One region of the Geobacillus sp. YHL genome, then DNA from elsewhere that is predicted to be linked to it. Evidence: riboswitches for the same ligand, from Rfam matches in the RefSeq annotation. Region 1 holds a riboswitch; the other holds the start of a gene.
What was found. A riboswitch is a leader RNA that binds a small molecule or an ion and turns the genes downstream of it on or off. The one in region 1 is predicted to bind thiamine pyrophosphate.
Positions count from the first base shown of each region.

Region 1 (10,828 bases):
CATGGATGAGCCCCCAGCGAACCCATGTCGTCGTTCCCTCGCCAAACATCATCATCGATGAAGCCGTCGAAACAAACACGAGGAAAAACGGCAAAAACAGCCAAAACAACACATTCGCCGGATAGCCGGTGCCAAAGCAAAACAAAACGAAGAGAGCGAGCGAAACGTTAATCAGCACGTTCGGGTTATGAATGAACAACACAGCGAAAAAGAGCACGACAAACACAATGAGCTTCAAGCTCGGGTTCGTCTCATGAAGCCATGTCTCACGGCAACGAACCTCCCATTTCATCGCCCTGCCCCACCTTCCGCCAACACCGGATCTCGAATTGCAAGCTGTTCGTCCCGAACGAGCGCCCCATCTTCAATCACCCACTGTCTCGTCGCAAAGCGGCGGACGATTTGCTCGTCATGTGTAACCATCATGATCACCGCTCCTTGTTCGCGGTGCGCTTCAAGCATTTCAAGCAAAGCAAGCGTGTTTTTCGCGTCCTGACCAAACGTCGGCTCATCAAGCAAAAAGAGGCGTTGGCCGGCGACGATCGAAGCGGCGACGCTCAACCGCCGCTTTTGTCCGACCGACAGTTGGTACGGGTGCTGGTCTTGCTGCTCAACAAGGTCAAATTCACGCAACAGGCGGGTGATGGTTTCCTCGATTTCCGCTTCCGGCCGCCCTTCAAGCCGAAGCGAGTAGGCGAGCTCTTCGCGGACGGAATGGGCGACAAATTGCCACTCCGGATTTTGGAAAACAAACGCAATATGGCGGTAGAGCGGGTGTTGCCGCTTGATGTCGGCGCCTAGCAGCATATACTCTCCGTCCGTGCGGATGAGTTGCATAAGCGCGTGCAGCAACGTGCTTTTGCCAGCGCCGTTTTTTCCGGTGACGGCAATCCATTCGCCGGCGTGCACCGCTGCTTCCGGAACATAGATTTTCGCCTCCCGGCCGCGGAACCCGCGAAAACGGGCGAGGCGAAGAAGCTCCTCGCCTTGATGGCGATTTCGCCGCCTTGCCGTCCGGTCATAGTCGTCCCAGACGCCTGGATACCAGATCCCTTCAGCGGCAATGACGTCTTTATAGTCGGAAAACACCGCCTTCGCCTCGCCGTCGGCGATGATGCGCCCATCGCGGCCGAACAAGACAATGCGATCCACAAAGTCGAGCACATGGTCAATTTTATGCTCGACGATGATGACCGTTTTGCCGCGGCTCACCTGCTTCACCGTTTGCCATACCGCCTTCGTCCCTTCTTCATCAAGCAGCGCCGTCGGCTCATCCAAAAACAAGACATCCGGCTCAAGCGCCAGCACCGAAGCGAGCGCCAACCGCTGCTTCATCCCGCCGGAAAGCGTATGGATATCCGTATGCGGAGCGATCTCCAAACCGACTTGGTTCAGCAGCGCACGGATGCGGGCGGGCATCTCGCGGCGCGGCACACTTCGATTTTCGAGGGCAAAAGCGATTTCCTCGTCCGCATACGGCATGCAAAATTGCGCATCAGGATCTTGGAAAACATAGCCCCACCGTTCCGGCCGCTCGAGGCGCTCCGCTTTCATCGGCACATCGATCGAGTGGGGAATGATGCCGGCCATCACTTGCAATAATGTCGACTTGCCGCATCCCGACGGACCGAGGAGGAGCACTTTCTCCCCCTCGGCAATCGAAAGCGACAAGTCGCGAAACAGCAGCCCGTCGCTCCCGGGAAATTTCAGGCGCAGCCGATCAATCGCAATTGCTTGTTTCATCGCCATTCGCCGCCTTACCGGTTCAATGCATCGTAATCGTCTTTCGAGGCCGGCCGCCACATTTGCGTCACTCCGGTTTTTTCGAGCGCTTTCGCCAATGAAACAGCAAGCACGCCGGAGATGAGGATGGCGCCGATAAAACGCGCCAGCAAAAAGAGCGCCATATTCCATGGGGCGAGCGCCTCAATATAGCCTTTGTAAAAGTCCATGATGAGCGAGCCAATCGTCGCCCCGACCGCGCCGAGCGATACAACGAACGTATCAAAGCGCCGATAGCGGAAGGCGGCAAAGACGAGCTCGGCAAACAGCCCTTGAACGACCCCGTAAATGAGCACTTCAAGCCCCCATTGCGATCCCATGATCAGCTCGCCGGACGAAGCCGCAATCTCCGCGAGCAACGCCACCCCTGGCTTGCGAATGAGCAAATAAGCGAGCGAGGAGGCGATAAACCACATGCCGTAAATGAGTTGATCGAGATGAAACCCTACTGCTCCCACCGCGCTATATAGTGGGCCCCATAATTTGTAAATAATGCCAAACACAATCGCAATGACGATCGTCGTTAAAATATCCGCCAATTTTAACCCTTTTGTCTTCACTTGCATCCTGTTCTCCTCCTTGTCTCACGTCAACGGCTCGCCGCCAATTCAGCCGACGGCCACTGCTCAAGCCGATACGCCATCTCCCAAAACTCGTACTCATATTCGCTGCTGATGAGGAAATGCCGCTTCATCCGATGGCGATCCTCTTCGGTGACCTCGTCAGCGATGTCGTCAAGCCGCGCGATTTGCTCTTCCACAAGCGAGCGGAACCAGTCCGAACTGTAGGTGCCGATCCATTTTTCATAAATCGGATCGTTCGGGCGGCACGTTTTCAAGCGCTCGCCAATTTCGTAATACAGCCAGTAGCACGGCAAAATGGCGGCGATAACATCACCGAGATGCCCTTCGTACGCCGCGCGGTACATGTGCGACGTATAGGCGTACGCCGTCGGCGCCGGAATGAACGCCGCCCTTTCCTCTTCTGTAATGCCCAAGAGCTCGGCGAACGTTTCATGCAGAGACAGCTCGGCTTCGCACGTGCTTTGTGCATGGTGCGCCAACCGGGCTGTCGTCGCCAAATCCGGCGATTTCGCCGCCCCGATCGCCTGAACGCGGGCAAAATGGCGCAAATAATAGGCATCTTGCATCACGTAATAGCGAAACTTCTCGCGCGCAAGCGTCCCTTGGCCAAGCTCCTGAACAAACGGATGGCGGAAACTCGCCTGCCAGATCGGATCGGCCGCTTGGCGCAATTGTTTGGCAAATGACATTCGTTTTCCCCCTTTTTGGCAAAATAAAAACGCCGCTTCCTTTGCCGATTGGCGTAAAGAAAGCGGCGTGGGCATGCGACGTTGGCAAGGCAAAGCCTAGCCTTGCTGTGCTGCTCCTCCACTTCCCTACGCTGGCATTACCCAGATCAGGTGCTAAGGGTCTCAAAGGCACACTTTGATCTCAGCCTTTCTAAAGGCCCCCCTAGTGGATGATGGTGCAATTTTCAGTTTTCTTTACACTTAATCATACCATGGCACGAACGATTGTCAATCTTTTTTTCTCCGACGTTGCGCTATGCGTTGCAATCCGCTATGATGGAAACGCAGCAATTGACGACGGAATGGGAGTGGAAACGATGGCGAAGGTCATCCTGAAAAGAGAACGGAAAAAACGGCTTGAGCAAGGGCATCCATGGATTTTTCAAAGTGAAGTTGACCGCATCGAAGGCGATGCTGCGCCGGGCGACTTCGTTGACGTTTACAATCATCAAGGGTATTGGCTGGCGAAAGGATATATCAACCCCGCTTCGCAAATCATCGTCCGCGTCTTGACGCAAAACCCAAACGATGAACTCGATGAGCGCTTTTTCATCGACCGCATCCGTCAGGCGTGGGCGTACCGTGAACGGATGATTCCCGGCGTTCGCTCCTGCCGCGCCGTCTATGGCGAAGCCGACTTTTTGCCCGGATTGATCGTCGACAAATATGAAGATGTGCTTGTTGTGCAAATTTTGGCGCTCGGCATGGAAAGGCGGAAAGACTGGATTTTGCGCGGCTTGCTTGACGTGTTTGCCCCAAGGGCCATTTATTTGCGCAACGATGTGTCCGTTCGGGAGCTTGAGGGTCTCAAACAAGAAAAAGGCTTTTGGTACGGGGAAGCGGAAACGGAAATCGAAATCGAGGAAAACGGCGTGAAATACATCGTCGATATTGAAAACGGACAAAAAACAGGCTTTTTCTTCGACCAACGGCAAAACCGCGCCGCTCTTCGTCCGCTCATCGGCCCGGAGACGACCGTGCTCGACTGCTTCACCCATACCGGCTCGTTTATGCTAAACGCTTGTCTGTATGGGGCAAAACATGCTACTGCCGTCGATATTTCCGAACATGCCATCGAAACGGCGAAACGGAACGCCGCGTTAAACGGATTCACGAACGTTGAATTTGTCGTCGCCAACGCCTTCGACTATTTGCGCGAATCAGTGCGCGCCGGCAAACAGTGGGATGTCGTCATCATCGACCCGCCGGCATTCGCGAAATCGGCCCATGCCGTCCCGAAGGCGCTGCGCGGCTATAAAGACATTAACTTAAACGGATTGAAGCTTGTCAAAGACGGCGGCTTTTTCGTCACATCAAGCTGCTCGTACCACGTCCGCCCGCACCTATTTCAAGAAATGATCGCTGATGCGGCATTTGACGCAAAAAAAGTGCTGCGCCAAGTATATTGGAACGGCGCCGGCTACGACCACCCGAAACTCCTTGCCGCGGAAGAAGGCGACTACTTAAAATTCGCCATTTACGAAGTGCATTCCCGGCGGTGACGAGCCGCCCTCAAAGGCCGTTTCGATGCGCCGCTGGGCAGAAAAAACGCCTAGGGGTTATCCCTAAGCGTTTTTTCGTTCCCGGGGGCGAAGCGATTGTTCTTTATGCAAGACCGACAGATAGACAAGCATCGAAAGGAACACCGAACCGCTAGCAGCTAAATAAATGCTCGGATAGCCGAACCAATGGCTGATTTGGCCAAACACTATCGCCCCGACGCCGACCCCTAAATCAAAAAACGAGAAAAATGTCGCGTTCGCCATTCCCTTGCGGTGGGCAGGCGCCCGCTCGACGGACCACGCCTGCAGCCCCGGTTGCACCATGCCAAAGCCGAAACCGTACAGCACCGCCGCCAAAAGCAACGCCCATTCTCCCGGCAGCCAAGCGAGAAGAAGCATCGCCAGCAAAATAAGCCCCGCACCAGGGAGAAAGACGGCCCGATGCCCTTTTCGGTCATACAACTGGCCAGCGAACGTTCGCGTCACCATCAAGGCAAGCGCGTAAAGCAAAAAGTACAGTTGCAGGCCGCCGATCTGTTTTTGCGCCGTATATAGAGGCAAGAATGAGGCGATGCCGCCGAACGTCACCGTCAAGAAAAACAACAGCAACGACGGGGTCAAAGCGCTTTTTTCATACAAATCCCATCTGTTCGCCCCTTTGCCATGCACGGCTTCCGCTTTTTTATACGTGATCGCGGCGGCAAACAGCACCGAAGCGACTCCAAGCGCCGCACAAATGGCAAACAGATGGCTAAACGGAATCATAGCGGCAAGCACAAGTCCAAGCGACGGACCAAACGCCAAGGCGATATTCCCCGACAGCCCGTAATAGCCCATTCCTTCCCCGCGGCGGCTCGCTGGAATGATGTCCGTCGCCACCGTTCCGGAAGCGGTTGTCGAAAACCCCCAGCCAATTCCTTGGACGACCCGCATCAAAAAGAGAAGGAAAATGCTTGAGATCAAGCTGTAGGAACCGACAGAAATGACAAAAATGAGAAGCCCCAATAAAAACACAAACCGGCGCCCTTTCGTCTCAAGCGCATGGCCGGCGAACGGACGGACGATGAGCGCCGAAAACGTAAACACACCGACGACAACGCCAATCAGCTGATCGTTGCCGCCCAAATGCTCGACAAACAGCGGAAGGGTCGGCAGCGTCATTTGAAACCCAAGAAACACAAAAAAATTGGCCAAACAAATCAAAACAAAATCTTTCGTCCATATTTTTTCTTTTTGTTCTGCAATAAGCGGCTGCTGCTCCGCTCCCATACCGATCCCCCTTGCGAACGATGTATTTCGTGTCCCTTAATATTTGTTAGTATAACATAATCCTATGCCGCCGTTTAAGCAAAATGTGATTTCACCGTTCTCCCGGCAAGATGACGACAAAAAAGCCCCGCCCAGCCGGCGGTTCCCGGGTGTTGTTTGCGCAGCACCATCCTTCTATGATGCGTCAACTACCCCCACTTCGCGAACGCTTGAAGTGAGGGCTTGCAACTCCCCAGAAGTGCAAACGGACTTCGTCCTCCTTCCTTGACTTGGGGTTGCATCAGGGGCAGGTTGACAACTGCCCAACCACGCAGGTCATGCCTGCATCGTTACCGATTCTCTCGGTGTGTCTGTTGGCAGTACTTGGCTTCCACACACAACAGACGGACCTACGATCGATGTTTGACGGTTGCAACGTTTCCTGCAACCAACTCCATACATCGAGCAGCCGTTATGGGAGTGCCTTTATTGAACGGTTTTCTCCACGCCTTTATTCGATCATACACAAAAGAAAGGGGGAACGCGCATTCCTCTCCCACTTACTCCCTTTGGTCGTTGAAGTGGGAGTCTCCTGCGCGAAATAGGATGAAGAAAAAAGCCGCCGAACAATCGGCAGCCTTTACCATCCTTTTCGTTTGCGCAACGACACAATTTGTGCGGTATGATGTTTCCCATGCCATGCATACAACGCGGTCAATACATACAGCGGCATCTCCCCCGCTGCCCCTTCCGGCCGAATGGTTCGGTGAAAATCCACCTCCGTCATCGATTCAAGCAACACCGTCCAGCGCGCATGCAGCCCGTCAAGCAGTAAAAGCGACGATTCAATCGACAATGTACGGGCATCAGCTGTTTTCGCCCATTCACTTTCCGCAAACGGCTTCACCGTTGGGCCGTCTTCCGTCACTCCCCATTTCGTGCGCAAAAACGCATTCATGCTTGCATCAGCCAAATGATGGACGACTTGGGCCACCGTCCAGCCGCCGTCGCGATACGGCGTGTTCAGCTGCTCATCGTTCAAGCCGGAAACAGCGGTTCTTAAGTCGCTCGGCAGCCCACGGATGGCAGCAATCCACTTTTGCACCTCCTCAGCCTCAAAACGCTCCGGCTCTTGAAACGTTCCGATCGGGTAGCGAATCGGATCGACCGTCGCCATGTTGATCATCTCCCTTCCGTATTCATTCATTCCACACAGAAAGGCAAATTCCTTCTTATTCTTTCCAGATGTATACGCGCGCCTCGTACGGCTTCAGCTTAAAACGCGTCGCATTTTTATGCGGACGGACCGGGTAGTTCGAGAGCGCCAAATCGCTTGACTGAAGGCGGAAGCCGTCATAGCGGTAAAGTGAAGGACGATCAGATACGTTGACAATGATAAGCGCCCGATCGCGGCCAAGCGTTCTTGTGTACGCGTAAATGGATGGGTGGTTTTCCAAAAGCAGATCGTACGTTCCGTAAACAAACAGCTCGTTCGCTTTCCGAAGCTGAATCATTTGTCGATAAAACGACCATACCGAGTTCGGGTCGCGCCGCTCGGCCTCGACATTGATCGTACGATAGTTTTCGTTCACCTTGATCCATGGCGTACCTGTCGTGAATCCAGCGTTTGGGGCACCAGACCATTGCATCGGGGTGCGCGAGTTGTCGCGCCCGGTTTGCCAAATGATCTTCATCACTTCCTCATGCGTCCGGCCGTTCGCCCGTTCGAGTTCATACAGACGCAAGGCAGCGACATCGCGGTAGTCGCGAATGTCGGAAAATTGCACGTTCGTCATCCCGATCTCTTGCCCTTGGTAAATGAACGGCGTCCCTTGCATGAAAAAGTAGAGCGCGCCAAGCGCCTTCGCGCTCTCCGCCCAATACTCGCCGTCATTTCCCCATGTCGACACTGATCGAGGCAAGTCGTGGTTTTCCAAAAAGAGCGCGTTCCACCCACGGTTTTCCAATCCTTTTTGCCATTTCGTCAACGTCCGCTTCAGCCGGCGGACATCGATCGAACCATCGGCTTTCCTTTTCCAAAGCCCTAAATGCTCAAACTGAAAAATCATATGAAACACGCCGTTTTCTTCCCCGACCCATTGTTCGGCCTCATCAACCGTTACTCCGTTCGCCTCGCCGACCGTCATAATGTCATATCGTGCAAACGTTTGCTCTTTCAACTCTCGCAAATACTCCATAATCCCTGGCTGGTTCATGTGCGCAGCAAATGACGGCACGTACTTCAGCCCCTTCGGATTTGGCAAATCGGGAAGACCCGGCTTTTTCTTAATGTGGGAAATCGCGTCGATGCGAAAGCCGTCGATGCCTTTATCCAGCCACCAGTTGATCATGTCATACAGCGCTTCGCGCACCTCTCTGTTTTCCCAGTTCAAATCGGGCTGTTTCACATCGAAAAGATGTAAATAGTACTGCCCCGTCCGCTCGTCATACTGCCATGCCGAGCCGCCGAAAATGCTTTCCCAGTTGTTCGGTTCGCGCCCGTCTTTGCCGTCGCGCCAAATGTACCAGTCGCGCTTCGGATTGTCTCGCGATGACCGCGATTCGATAAACCACGGATGCTCATCACTCGTATGATTGATGACCAAATCCAAAATGACTTTCAACCCGCGCCGATGGGCTTGGGCAAGCAATTCATCGAAGTCATCCATCGTTCCAAACTCATCCATAATGGCATAATAATCGCTGATGTCATATCCGTTATCGGCGTTCGGCGACCGGTAAATCGGACAAATCCAAATGATGTCGACTCCAAGCTCCACCAAATAATCCAGCTTTTCGATGATGCCGCGAAGATCACCGATGCCGTCGCCGTTGGCATCCATAAAGCTGCGAGGATAAATTTGATACGCAACGCCTTCTTTCCACCATGTTTTTTTCAAGGCTGCCTCCTCCTTGCGCACACGTTTTCACTATTAACTGTACACGATATTGGTGCGATAAACAACTTCTCTTTTTCTCAAAAAAACAGCCGGTTGACGGGGCTGCACGCTCCTGCCAACCGGCTGGGGTTGATCAACTCGTTGCGCGGCTCGCTTCATAAATTTTTAAATTGTGATATACTGCCTCAAGCATCGGGGCATGGATGCCATGCCGTTTCGCCAATGCCAGCAAATACCCTTGCAAATGGTCGGCTTCGATGAGCTGTCCTTTTTCCATATCGCGCTGCATGGACGATTTCATCGTTGGGGCGATCTGTTCGAGCTGGGTGCGTTGCCGCTCGGCCATTTCATCGGTCAACGGCGCCCCATGCGCTTGGATGATCGTTTTGATTTCGCGAAACAGCCGGTCGATGATGACGCTCCCGTACTCGCCGGAGCGAATCGGCCCGATCGGGGCGCGGAACAGCGTCGTCACGCCCGACATCGTCGCGATAAACAAATATTTGTTCCACATATCAGCCGCAATTTGTTCGCTTAGGCGAAAACGGGCATTGGCGCCGGCAAACAGCGATTCGAGCGCCTTCACCCGTTCAGTCCGTCCTGCGGGCCATTCGCCGAAACGCATCTCATGCGCCGGGCTCGTTTGGATGATCTCCCCTCTCTCGTTTAACGTCGTTTCGATAAAGCAAAGCCCGCCTAAGACATTCTCGCGGCCGAACGCCTTCCATAACGCCTCCATATGGGCCATGCCATTTAACAACGGCAAAATCATCGTCGCCTCTCCAACATACGGTTTCGCGTCGGCGATGGCGCCGTCTAAATGGTACGCTTTGTTTGAGAACACGGCAAGATCAAATGGCTCGGCCGATTCACCGGCAACAAGCAATCTCGGCGCCAATACCGCATCGCCATGGATGCTGTGGATGACAAGCCCGTATTTCTCCAGTTCCTGTTTTCTGCGCTCGCGGACAAGAAACGTTACGTCCACCCCTTTTTCAAGAAGACGGCCGCCGAAATACCCGCCGACCGCTCCCGCTCCGACAAACAGAATGCGCATCGTATGTACAGCTCCTTTCTCTACTTGAGGGTTGATCCTACGCTTCCAACGTCTTTCACAAAAGCCATGCCGCCAATCGAACATGTTTCTCCACGATGATAAACAAGAAGAAAAAAGGAAGAAGGGAACGCGCCCCTCCTTCCTTCTCGTCCGCTAGCAGCAACGCGACACTTTGCCGCCTTTGGCATTGTAGCGCGCCTCTTGCGCCTCGCAGAAAAACTCTTTCCGCGACTTAATCGGCTCGCCAGGGTGATGGGTTTTCATATGCTCAACATATTTTTCATAACTCGGCACGCCGACAAGCAAGTCAAGAAACTGCCGGCGATAAGCCAAAACGTTTTGCAGCCATTTAGGCATAGTGCTTCGCTCCTTCTCCATCGCGCGGCACGTACGGCGCTTCCTTGAGCGGCACATGTTTGTTTTGCAATACTTTGATCCAAATGTTCAACGCCGAGATCAGCATCGCGATCACAACGAGCATGAAAATCGCGCACAATGTCGCATCAATGTAATCGTTCATAATAATTTGCCGCATTTGCGCCTCATTCGTTGCCGGCGCCAAAATTTTGCCTTGGCTCAAGCTGTCTTGGAACATTTTCGCATGCGACAAGAAACCAATTTTGACATTTTCGTGGAACAGTTTTTGATACCCGGCTGTCAGCGTGACGACCAAAAGCCATGTTGTCGGCACGAGCGTGACCCAAACATATGCCTTTTTGCCCATTTTAAATAGAACCGTCGTCGCAAACAACAAGGCGATGCCAGCCAACATTTGATTGGCGATGCCAAACAGCGGCCATAGCGTGTTGATGCCGCCGAGCGGGTCGACGACGCCTTGGTACAGGAAGTAACCCCACGCCAGTACGCAAAGGGTCGTAGCGATCAAGTTCGAGGCAAGCGAATCCGTTTTGCCGAGCGGTTTGTAAAACGTGCCCATAATGTCTTGGATCATGAAACGGCCGACGCGCGTGCCGGCGTCAATCGTCGTCAAGATGAACAGCGCTTCAAACAGGATGGCAAAGTGATA
Region 1 covers NZ_JAEIGB010000003.1:37,236-48,063, reverse strand. The annotation lists gene JCR24_RS04635 (energy-coupling factor transporter transmembrane component T family protein) at 1-292, opposite strand, end outside; gene JCR24_RS04630 (ABC transporter ATP-binding protein) at 289-1,743, opposite strand; gene JCR24_RS04625 (ECF transporter S component) at 1,758-2,348, opposite strand; gene tenA (thiaminase II) at 2,372-3,055, opposite strand; TPP riboswitch at 3,162-3,269, opposite strand; gene JCR24_RS04615 (class I SAM-dependent rRNA methyltransferase) at 3,412-4,596, shown strand; gene JCR24_RS04610 (MFS transporter) at 4,660-5,865, opposite strand; gene JCR24_RS04605 (YfiT family bacillithiol transferase) at 6,485-7,021, opposite strand; gene JCR24_RS04600 (glycoside hydrolase family 13 protein) at 7,077-8,744, opposite strand; gene JCR24_RS04595 (ketopantoate reductase family protein) at 8,878-9,801, opposite strand; gene JCR24_RS04590 (YbdD/YjiX family protein) at 9,955-10,158, opposite strand; gene JCR24_RS04585 (carbon starvation CstA family protein) at 10,151-10,828, opposite strand, start outside.

Region 2 (10,828 bases), on a different contig from region 1:
AAGCGGCGATCGGCCTCGGCATGGCCGGCGGTCCGCTCGTCGGCGGACTGCTTGGCCAACATTCATGGCGCTATCCGTTTATCGGCACGAGCGTCTTGATTTTCATTGCCTTTTTACTCGTCACCTTTTTCGTCTATGATCCGAACAAAGGAAAGCCGAAAAAAGCGGTCGGCCTGCAAGAAATGCGGCGGTTGCTTTCGTTCCCGCCATTTTTAAAAGGGGCGGTCGGCGGCATGCTTTACTATTACGGCTTTTTCGTCGTATTGGCGTATTCGCCTTTGATCATTGGACTGTCGGCCATCCAAATCGGCCTCGTTTTCTTCGGCTGGGGGCTCTGCCTTGCTTATGGCTCAGCGGTGCTCGCCCATCAGCTTGAGAAACAATATGAACCAAGGGAAATTTTGCCATACGGTTTGCTGATGTTCGCAGCCTTATTGCTGCTTCTTGTAGTCGCCAAGCCGACATGGCTTATGGTAACGCTCATCATTTTGTCTGGGCTCGTCTCCGGACTCAACAACGCTTTGTTTACAAGCTATGTGATGGAAACATCGCCATATGAGCGGGGAGTGACGTCCGGCACGTACAACTTCGTCCGCTGGCTCGGAGCGGCCATCGCTCCGGTGCTGTCCGGCATCATCGGCCACACCATTTCCTCAAAAGCACCGTTTATGGTCGCCATGGCGCTGGCGCTCATCGCCTTTCTGTTCCTTTCCTGGCGCAAGCGCAAGACTTCGGCACCCAAAACGGCATAGCCGTAAAAAAAACAGGCGATCACAATCATTTCGCGTCTAAAATCAGAAAACGCCCGTTCCAGACGGGAACGGGCGTTGTTCACAATTCGCTTCCCGGCCGCAGCCATTTTGTCATCGTGTTCGCGGCGGCGAAGCATTGCCCTTTTTCACGAAACTGCTTCCATCCTCCTGCTTATGGCGCTCGCTGTTCAGCTATGAACCGTCCGCTTCTCGCTGATAAGAACGCCGCGTTTTTTCATCTCGTCCATATACACATCCCCCGGAACGATTTGCTCCGGCGGATAGACGCCGCGCTTTGTGATCACCCCGCGGCCGATGAGCTGAGCGACAGCAGAAATCGTGTAGGCCGTCGTACGCGCCATCGCCGTTACCTTGTTTTCGCGGTCATTAAACGTGACGGTCTCGTATTCCAATACCGTTTCCTTCCCGCCTTTTCGGCCGCCGACGATGACCCGAAGCAACACCACATCATCTTTCCCTTTCAAATCAAGCAGCGGCTTCAGGACGGAAAGCAGCACATCGCGCGGTTTGACTTTGCATCCATTGACCTCCACTTCCACATCGTGGCGCGTCAAGTTCAAATCGACGAGCAGCTTAAATTTTTCTGCATGGCCGCGGTAGCGGATCGTTTTGTACTCGAGCCGCTTCAAGTTCGGAAACGAGCGCGAGAGCGTCGACGTCCCTCCTGAGGTATGAAACGCTTCAAGCGGCCCAAACCGGTCGAAATAAATCGGTTCCACTTCGGAAAGCGACGGCACTTCCTGCTTTTGGCCGTCGCGGATAATGAGAGACGGATCGGTGTAATGGTCAAGCAGCCCTTCCAAGGAAAACACATGGTTGTACTCCAGCGGCGGTTCGGGGCGGACAGGAATGCCGCCGACATACAGCAAGATGGATTCCACCTCATCGAGTTGACTCGCCCCATAGCCGGATAAAATGTTGATCATTCCGGGTGCGACGCCAAGATCCGGAATGATCGTCACCCCCGCTTTCTGAGCCTCCTCGTGCATTTCAAGCACCCGATCGGTAATATGGCCGATATGGCCGCCTAAATCAACGGAATGAACACCCGTTTCGATCGCTGTTTTCGCCACCGTTTCATTGAAGCGGTAAAACAAGGCATTGACGACGACATCATGCCCTTGCATGGCCGCTGCCAGTTGTTGCGGATCGCCGGCATCCACCCGCACAGCGGCAAGCTTTTTGGAATGAAGCTGCCGCACCGTCTGCTCCGCCTTGGCCAAATCGACATCCGCCAACGTCACCGCCTCAACATCTTGGCTTTGCACTAAATCGCGTGCTGCTTCTTTGCCCATCAGCCCCGCTCCAAGCACGAGCACTTTCATCGTTCTTTCCCCCTCTGTCACCGATTCTTTGCCATACGCTCACATGACAGCCGCTTTTTTCACATCTTTGCCGCGGCCGCTGCTTCGATTCACGATATATGTTCCACGTTGATCTTCGCTTCTCTTTTGCCGGCCATGTTGCAAGCGACAGCCCGGTTCAATCATCGGTATCGATTTGCGCCCGCTGCAGCTTGCCGCTGAAATCGACATAAATGCTCCGCCATTCGGTGAATACGTCAAGCGCAGCGACGCCGGAGTCGCGGTGGCCGTTGCCCGTCCCTTTCGTGCCGCCAAACGGCAAATGAATTTCCGCTCCCGTTGTGCCGGCGTTGACATACACGATGCCGGTGTCCAAATCACGCATCGCTCGGAATACATTGTTGACATCGCGTGTGAAAATGGCGCTTGACAGCCCATAATCGACGCTGTTGTTGACGGCGATCGCTTCGTCCAAACTGCGGACGGAAATGATCGACACAACCGGGCCGAAAATTTCTTCGCGGGCGATGCGCATATTCGGCGTGACATCGGTGAAAATCGTCGGCGCGTAATAAAAGCCGCGCGCATAGTCGCCCTCGCGCAATATATAGCCACCCACAAGCAGTTTCGCCCCTTCTTCTACGCCAATGCGCATGTAGCGGTCGATTTTTTGAAGCGCCTCTTCATGGATGACGGGTCCGACTTTGACCGTTTCATCCAACCCGTTGCCGATTTTCAATGTTTTCACGGCTTCAAGCAGACGCCGCTCAAGCTCCTGTTTCACCCGCTCATGGACGATGACCCGGCTGCACGCCGTGCACCGCTGCCCCGACGTGCCGAACGCACTCCAGATGATGCCGTCAACCGCCAATGTCAAATCCGCATCATCCATCACAATGACGGCGTTTTTTCCTCCCATTTCAAGCGACACCTTTTTCAACAGCCGTCCGCATTTTTCCGCAATCATCCGCCCGACTTCATTCGATCCGGTAAATGAGATGACCTTGACATCAGGATGCTCGACGAGCGCATTGCCGACTGTCGGCCCGTCACCGTGGACCACATGAAACACTCCCGGCGGCAAGCCCGCTTCTTCAAAAATGCGAGCTAATTCCTGCGCCATGATCGGTGTCTCGGGCGCTGGCTTCCATACGACCGCATTGCCGGCAACAATGGCCGGAAACGACTTCCAAGTGGCGATGGCAATGGGAAAATTCCATGGAGTGATGATGCCGACCACTCCAACCGGCGTGCGGACGCTCATGGCGAATTTGTCTTTCAGTTCAGACGGCGTCGTATCGCCGAACAACCGCCGTCCTTCTCCCGCCATGTAAAACGCCATATCAATGCCTTCCTGCACTTCGCCGCGCGCTTCCTCAATCACTTTGCCCATTTCCATCGTCAACAGCCGGGCCAACTGTTCTTTCCGCTCCTTTAGCAGCATCCCAACTTTATACAAGATTTCCGCGCGTTTCGGCGCCGGCACGAGGGCCCACTGTTTTTGCGCTTCTTTGGCTGCCTGAACCGCTTCATCGATATCGTTTGGCCCGGACATCGCCACCTCGGCAATCGTTTCCCCCGTCGCCGGATTGATCACCGGCGCAAATTGCCCGGTGCTTGGCTCCTTCCATTCTCCATTGATATAGTTTTGGATTTTCACTGTATACTCCCCCCATTTTTCTAGATGATTTATTGAGATAATTTATACATTGAACGCCGAGCGATGATCGTCAGGACTTCCTCTTGGCCCGCAAGTCTTGGATCGTTGCCGCCACCGAAATGTGGTTCGGATCGGTCAACACTTCAATCACCGTCGGCTTCTTGGCTTCAAGCGCCAACAGAAGCGCTTCCGTGAACTGTTGTTCCGTCTGCACTTGGAATCCGCAGCTGTTCAAGCATTCTGCCAACCGGGCAAACGACACGCGGCCTAAATCGGTGCCGATGACCCGCCCCGGAAACTGCAATTCTTGATGCATGCGGATGGTGCCGTACATATGATTGTTAAACACAATGCTAATGATCGGAATATCGTATCGAGCGGCCGTTTCCAACTCCTGCACCGTCATCATAAAGCCGCCATCCCCGGATAAAGAAACGACGGTCCGGTCGGGAAAGGCCAGTTTCGCGCCAATGGCAGCCGGCATGCCATATCCCATCGCTCCTGACGTCGGGCCGATGTACGTGTGCCCATCCCCAAACGGGAAAAAGGCGTGAAGCCAACCGGCGAAATTCCCAGCATCGTTCGTAATGACCGCATTTTTCGGCAAATGGCGACCTAAACTCGCCATGACCGCTTCATGGAGAGTTCGTTTTTCAAGCGGCAACGCGGCCGTTTGTTCGTACCGTTCCCTCCGTTCAGCCGCCCATTCCTGCCAAGACGGCTGCACCGCGATATCGAGCAAACGGGACAGCGCTTCCCGACAGTCAGCCCAAACCGCGATATCCGGTGCATACACTTTTCCGAGCCCATCGCTGTCAATATCGATATGAATCAGCGTCTGCGTTGGAGATAGCAAACGGTAATCTTGCGTCGTCACTTCCGACAGCCGCGTCCCCAACGCAATCACCACATCGGCCTGCTCAGCCGTTTCCATGACCTCTTTCGGCGTCCCTAGGCCTAGGTGGCCGACATAGCACGGATGGTTGTGGGGAAACACATCATGCCTCCGGAACGCCGCCATGACTGGAAGTGCATACTTTTCCGCCCATAAGCGCAGCAGCTGCTCGGCTCCCGACCATTTGACGCCGCCGCCGGCAATCACGAGCGGCCGTTTGGCGCGCTCGAGCCGCTCCTTTATATTCCGTATATCCTCTTGCCTTGGGGCCGGCTTCGGCACATAGGTCTCGGCCATCACTGCTTCCGTTATCGTTTTGGAAAATACATCTTCTGGCAGTGAAACGACGACGGGGCCGGGCCGCCCTGTTTTCGCGGTGCGAAACGCCCGTTGCACCAGCTCTGGCACCCGCTCGGCTTCGCGAATTTCGACCACCCATTTTGCGATCGGACGAAAAAACGCTTCCATATCGACTTCCTGAAATCCTTCACGTCCTAGGAAGCGGCTGTTCACTTGCCCCAAAAACACGACCATCGGAGTGGAATCTTGCCTGGCGGTATGGACGCCGATCGTTAAGTTCGCCCCGCCAACCGCCCTTGTAGCCAGCACGACGCCGCACTTCCGCGACGCTTTCGCATACCCTTCCGCCATAAAGGAAGCACCCCCTTCATGGCGGGCGGAGATGAACTCGATGGATGGCTCATCATAGATGGCATCAAGCAGGGGCAAATAACTTTCTCCCGGCACACCAAACACATAACGGATTTGTTCCTGTTTGAAACATTCGACGATGGCTTGAGCCACCGTGATGTGACGCATCGTTCTCTTCATCGCGCCGATTCCTCCCAATCCACTTGCTTCCATCGTTCAACGGCTTGCTGCAGACGCTCCATCGGCGCTGACAGCGATACGCGGACATATCCTTCCCCTGCGGATCCAAACGCTGTTCCCGGTGTTACGATGACTCCCGCTTCTTCCAGCAATTTGGCGGCAAATCGTTCGGACGAGTATCCGTCATAGACCGGGATCCACAAGAAAAAGGTCGCTTTCGGCCGCTGCACGTCGATGCCCAGTTCTCGAAGTCTCTCGACCATCATATTCATGCGTTGTTCATAAATGCGGCTATTTTCTCGAATAAACGTCCGTCCGTTCGTCAAAGCGGCCACCGCCGCCTTCTGGATCGGAATAAACTGGCACGTATCCGTGTTGCTCTTGATCACCGAAAGCGCTCGAATCATGTCCCGGTTTCCGACTACGTATCCGATGCGGCAGCCGGCCATGTTATAGCTTTTGGACAACGATCCAAATTCCACCGCCACTTCCTTTGCCCCGTCCACCTGCAAAATGCTCGGCGCTTGAAAACCGGCAAACGTCACGAACGAGTAGGCCGCATCATGAGCAATGAACATCTGGTGCTGACGGGCAAGTGAAACGGCTTCGGCAAATACATCCAAATCGACAGCGGCGGCCGTCGGATTGCTCGGATAATTGAGAAACATGATTTTCGCTTGGTCATAAACGGACGAGGGAAGCGCATCAAACCGAGGAATATAACCATGTTGCGCATCGAGCGGCAGCGATAGGCTCTGGCCGCGGGCAAAATGGACGGCCGTCCGGTAGACAGGATAGCCCGGATCAGGCACTAAGGCGAGCTCGCCGGGATTGAGAACGGCTTGCAGCAAATGGACGATTCCTTCTTTCGAGCCGATTAACGCCAACACCTCGGTCTCCGGATCGAGCTTGACGCCATATTCCCGTTCATAAAAACGCGCGACCGCTTCCCGATACTCCCTGCAGCCGCCATACGGCGAATACGTATAGTGTTCTGGCGCATCGAGCGCTTCTTTCAACGCTTCGATGACAAAGGAAGGGGGCGGCAAATCGGGGGCGCCGATCCCTAAATCAATGACATCGACCCCGAGCTTTAGCAGTTCTTCTTTTTTCTTCTGAAATCGGGAGAACAAATATGGCGGCATCGTCTGCACAATATCGGAAAATGTGTTCAATCCCATCCCTCCTCATGGCCCTTCGTTTCAGTTTATGCGCACGCCCATCACCCTCATGCCCGTCTCACGTTCAAGAAGCAGCCTATCATACCAATGGCTTTCTCACATCAAGACATCATCAAAATCTTTTTTCTCGAAAAGCGGTCGATGCAGGAGAAGTGGTTATTTTTTCACTAAGCTGCTAGAAAAACGCGATCAACCTTCTGAAACCCGGCCCTTTCGCCATAAAAAGAAGCGGCCGGCATCATCCACGGTTCGATGACGCAACTGGCCGCTGTCTATGGAAGCGAAGCGCCGGCGAAGGCGCCGCGATAGACTGCGCAGTTTTCCCCGCATGATCATTCTATGACTAGAAATTTGCACCTTATGCCATTATCATAATCAATCCGAAACGATTTGTAAATATATTTTTTAAAAATTATATATTTTTAAAATAATAAGGAACCGCACCAATTTGCAGAACAAACAAGAGGGGCGATGAACGTTCGCCCCCCTCCGCTGCTTCGATCAGCACCGAGCGTTTTCCAGCTCATGCTTTTTCCGTTGATCGAACTTCCATATCCTCTCCACCATGCCGAGCATCGCAGCCCGCTTCTTGTCATTGATACAGCGACGACCCTTGCCGAATAAATTGTTGCGCTTTTTCTTTCATCCCCTCCTCTTTGATTTTCCGTTGCAGTTCATGTGAAATGTTCATGGAACAAAATTTCGGCCCGCACATCGAACAAAAATGGGCCGTTTTCGCCGCCTCAGCCGGCAATGTTTCATCATGATACTCGCGGGCCCGTTCCGGATCGAGGGATAAATTGAACTGATCGTTCCAACGAAATTCAAAGCGCGCTTTCGAGAGCGCGTCGTCACGCTGCTGAGCGGCTGGATGCCCTTTTGCCAGATCAGCCGCATGGGCGGCGATTTTATAGGCCACGACCCCGGCGCGTACGTCCTCTTTATTCGGCAACCCTAAATGTTCTTTGGGCGTTACGTAACAAAGCATCGCCGTTCCATAAGCGCCAATGATGGCGGCGCCAATCGCTGACGTAATATGGTCATACCCGGGCGCGATGTCGGTGACAAGCGGCCCTAACGTATAAAACGGCGCTCCATGACAAATTTCCTGTTCCCGCTCGACATTTTCGCGAATTTTATGCATCGGAATGTGCCCCGGCCCTTCGATCATCACCTGCACATCATGCTTCCAGGCGATTTTCGTCAGCTCGCCGAGCGTCTTGAGTTCCGCAAACTGCGCCTCATCGTTCGCATCGGCGATGGAGCCGGGGCGCAAGCCGTCGCCAAGGGAGATCGCGACATCGTATTGTTTCAAAATCTCGCAGATTTCTTCAAAATGCGTATACAAAAAGTTTTCTTCATGGTGGGCCAAACACCATTGGGCGATGATCGAGCCGCCGCGCGAGACAATTCCGGTCGTCCGGTTGGCGGTGAGCGGAATGTAATGAAGCCGCACACCGGCGTGGATCGTCATGTAGTCGACTCCTTGTTCAGCCTGCTCGATGAGCGTCTCGCGGTACACGTCCCATGTCAGCTTCTCCGGCACCCCTCCTACCTTTTCGAGCGCCTGATAAATCGGCACCGTTCCCACGGGGACCGGCGAATTGCGGATGATGTACTCGCGCGTTTCATGAATGTGTTTGCCGGTCGATAAATCCATGACCGTATCGGCGCCCCAACGCACCGCCCAAAGCAATTTTTCCACTTCGTCTTCAATCGATGAAGAAACAGCCGAGTTGCCGATATTGGCATTAATTTTCACATGGAAACGACGGCCGATGATCATCGGTTCGCTCTCTGGATGGTTAATATTGGCCGGAATAATGGCCCGACCAGCGGCGACTTCTTGGCGGACAATTTCTGGATCGATTTGTTCACGAATCGCGACAAACTCCATTTCTGGCGTAATGATCCCCCGTTTGGCGTAATGCATTTGTGTCACTGTTTTTCCGGGCTTTGCCCTCAATGGACGGCGCACAAACGGAAGCGAACGTTGGATCGCAACAGAAGACCGCTCCATTTCCTCCACATCGCCGCGCTCGACAATCCAGCGGCGACGAAGAGGAGGCAAGCCTTTCTCCACGTCCGGTTCAAAATCGGGATCCGTATACGGGCCCGTCGTATCGTAGACACGCACCGGTTTGTTTTCCACCATTCCTTGCGGCGTTTTCGTTGGCGATAAAGCAATTTCTCTCATCGGCACGCGCACATCCGGGCGCGACCCTTCGATGTACACTTTGCGGCTTTCCGGAAACGACATAAACGAGCGGATGTTTTCCATGCGTGGCTTCCCCTTTCAACATAAAATGATGAAAGATCAGATCTGAAGCCACACCGTCTGAAGCGGGGCAAACACGAGAATAGGCGATGGCGGCCGATTCAAAATAAAAACAGGTTCCGACACCGGAACCTGATCGAAGGCAAAAGGCCAAATGAACAAGACACGTCCATCTGTTCCCGCTGCCTGCTTCCCTACGCTGGCATGACCCAGATCAGGTTCAAAGGGTCAAAGAACTTCATCGCGTTCTTTTCTCAGCCCGGCTCCCGGACTCCCCTAGCAGATAAGCGTATCACAATGATGACTGACTTTTTTTATTTTATCAGGCAATTGGCAAAGATGCAAACCATTTTATTCCAAACGTTGACTCCCACACGTCGTTTGAAAGCCCCTCTTTCTCGAAGAAAGCGTCCTTTTCCTCACTCACACAGAAAATTTCTTCAGCATTGCCCGCATCTCGTCCGCCATCTGACCGAGCGATGTCGACGAAGAGGCGATTTCCTCGACGGAAGCCATTTGTTCCTGGGTCGCTGCCGATACGTTGGCCGCACCAGACGCTGACTGTTCGACAATATTGGTCATCTGTTGGAGTGCGTCGTTCACTTGACGAGCATGCTCCGTCATTTGCTCGATGGCGGACGATACTTGTCCAATTTGTTTGCTCACTTGGCCGACCTCCTCGCGGATATGGGCAAATGATTGGCCGCATGCCGCCGCCACGTTCAATCCTTTCGCCACTTCGGCGATCACCTGTTCGGCAGACGCAACTGCCCGCTTCGTTTCTTCTTGAATGTAACCGATCAGCTCGGAAATTTGTTGCGCTGAGCGCGCTGATTGTTCTGCGAGCTTCCTCACTTCATCCGCGACAACCGCAAACCCTTTCCCTTGCTCGCCGGCGCGCGCCGCTTCGATCGCGGCATTGAGCGCCAACAAATTCGTCTGCGACGCAATGCCGGTGATCGCTTCCGTAATCTGTCCAATCTCGTTGGAGCGCTCCCCAAGCCCTTTCACCACCTGGCCGAGCGTTTGCACATGATCGTAAATGAACTGCATTTGCTCGGACATTTGTCCGATTGACTGCTTGCCGTCCTCTGCTTTCGCCGATGTTTTCTCAGCCCGGTGCGCCACTTCTTTCGTATGGAAAGCGACGTCGCTCAATGTTTGGGAAATATCATGCACGGACGCGGCGGTGGTGCGGACAGCATCGGCCTGCTCCTCCGCACTTGCCGCAAGCGTTTCCATCGTTGTCGCAATTTGCTCTGTCGCTTTCGTCGTCTGTTCGGCAACGGCGGCAAGCTGCTGAGAATATTGCGCTACTTCTTCGGCATGATGTTGGATTTGCCCCATCACACTTTGCCAAGCGTTTGCCATATCGTTTAACGACGCCGCAATCGGCCGCAGCTGCTGCACGCGATCAAGCGGTACACGCACCGTCAAATCTCCGCCTGTCATCTTGCCTAAATGTTCGTTAATAACGGCAATCGGGGCAACAAACCGTCGATAGTTGAGCGTTGCCGAAACGAAGCCGAGCATCGCGCCAAACAGCACTGTAGCAACAAGCGTCCACCAAAATGCCGCCCCGCGAATGCCGTTGACCAGGCATGTGGCCATGCCGATCGCCGCTGTGCCAGGAATGACAACGAACATTGTGCGAATGATATAAGCGCTTAACGACAATCCATTCTCCTCCTTTTTTCTATCATCAAAAAACTTTATACTACTACTATAGCATTGACATATTCGTCAACGTGCATTGGTTTTCCTTCTTTAGCGCCCAACCGGACATCCTTTATATGACAGGAGTTCATCATAAGTATCAGAAAACGTTATTATACCAAGGTTTTAGCCCCTCTTCGAATCTTCATTTATTGAGTGAAAAGCAAAAAACGTTATATTTATTCAGTGT
Region 2 covers NZ_JAEIGB010000009.1:12,615-23,442, reverse strand. The annotation lists gene JCR24_RS09850 (MFS transporter) at 1-752, shown strand, start outside; gene JCR24_RS09845 (saccharopine dehydrogenase family protein) at 941-2,098, opposite strand; gene JCR24_RS09840 (aldehyde dehydrogenase family protein) at 2,256-3,737, opposite strand; gene JCR24_RS09835 (thiamine pyrophosphate-binding protein) at 3,808-5,463, opposite strand; gene JCR24_RS09830 (aminotransferase class I/II-fold pyridoxal phosphate-dependent enzyme) at 5,460-6,638, opposite strand; gene thiC (phosphomethylpyrimidine synthase ThiC) at 7,237-8,925, opposite strand; TPP riboswitch at 9,097-9,210, opposite strand; gene JCR24_RS09820 (methyl-accepting chemotaxis protein) at 9,346-10,599, opposite strand.
Region 2: another riboswitch for thiamine pyrophosphate. It lies ahead of thiC (phosphomethylpyrimidine synthase ThiC); the one in region 1 lies ahead of tenA (thiaminase II).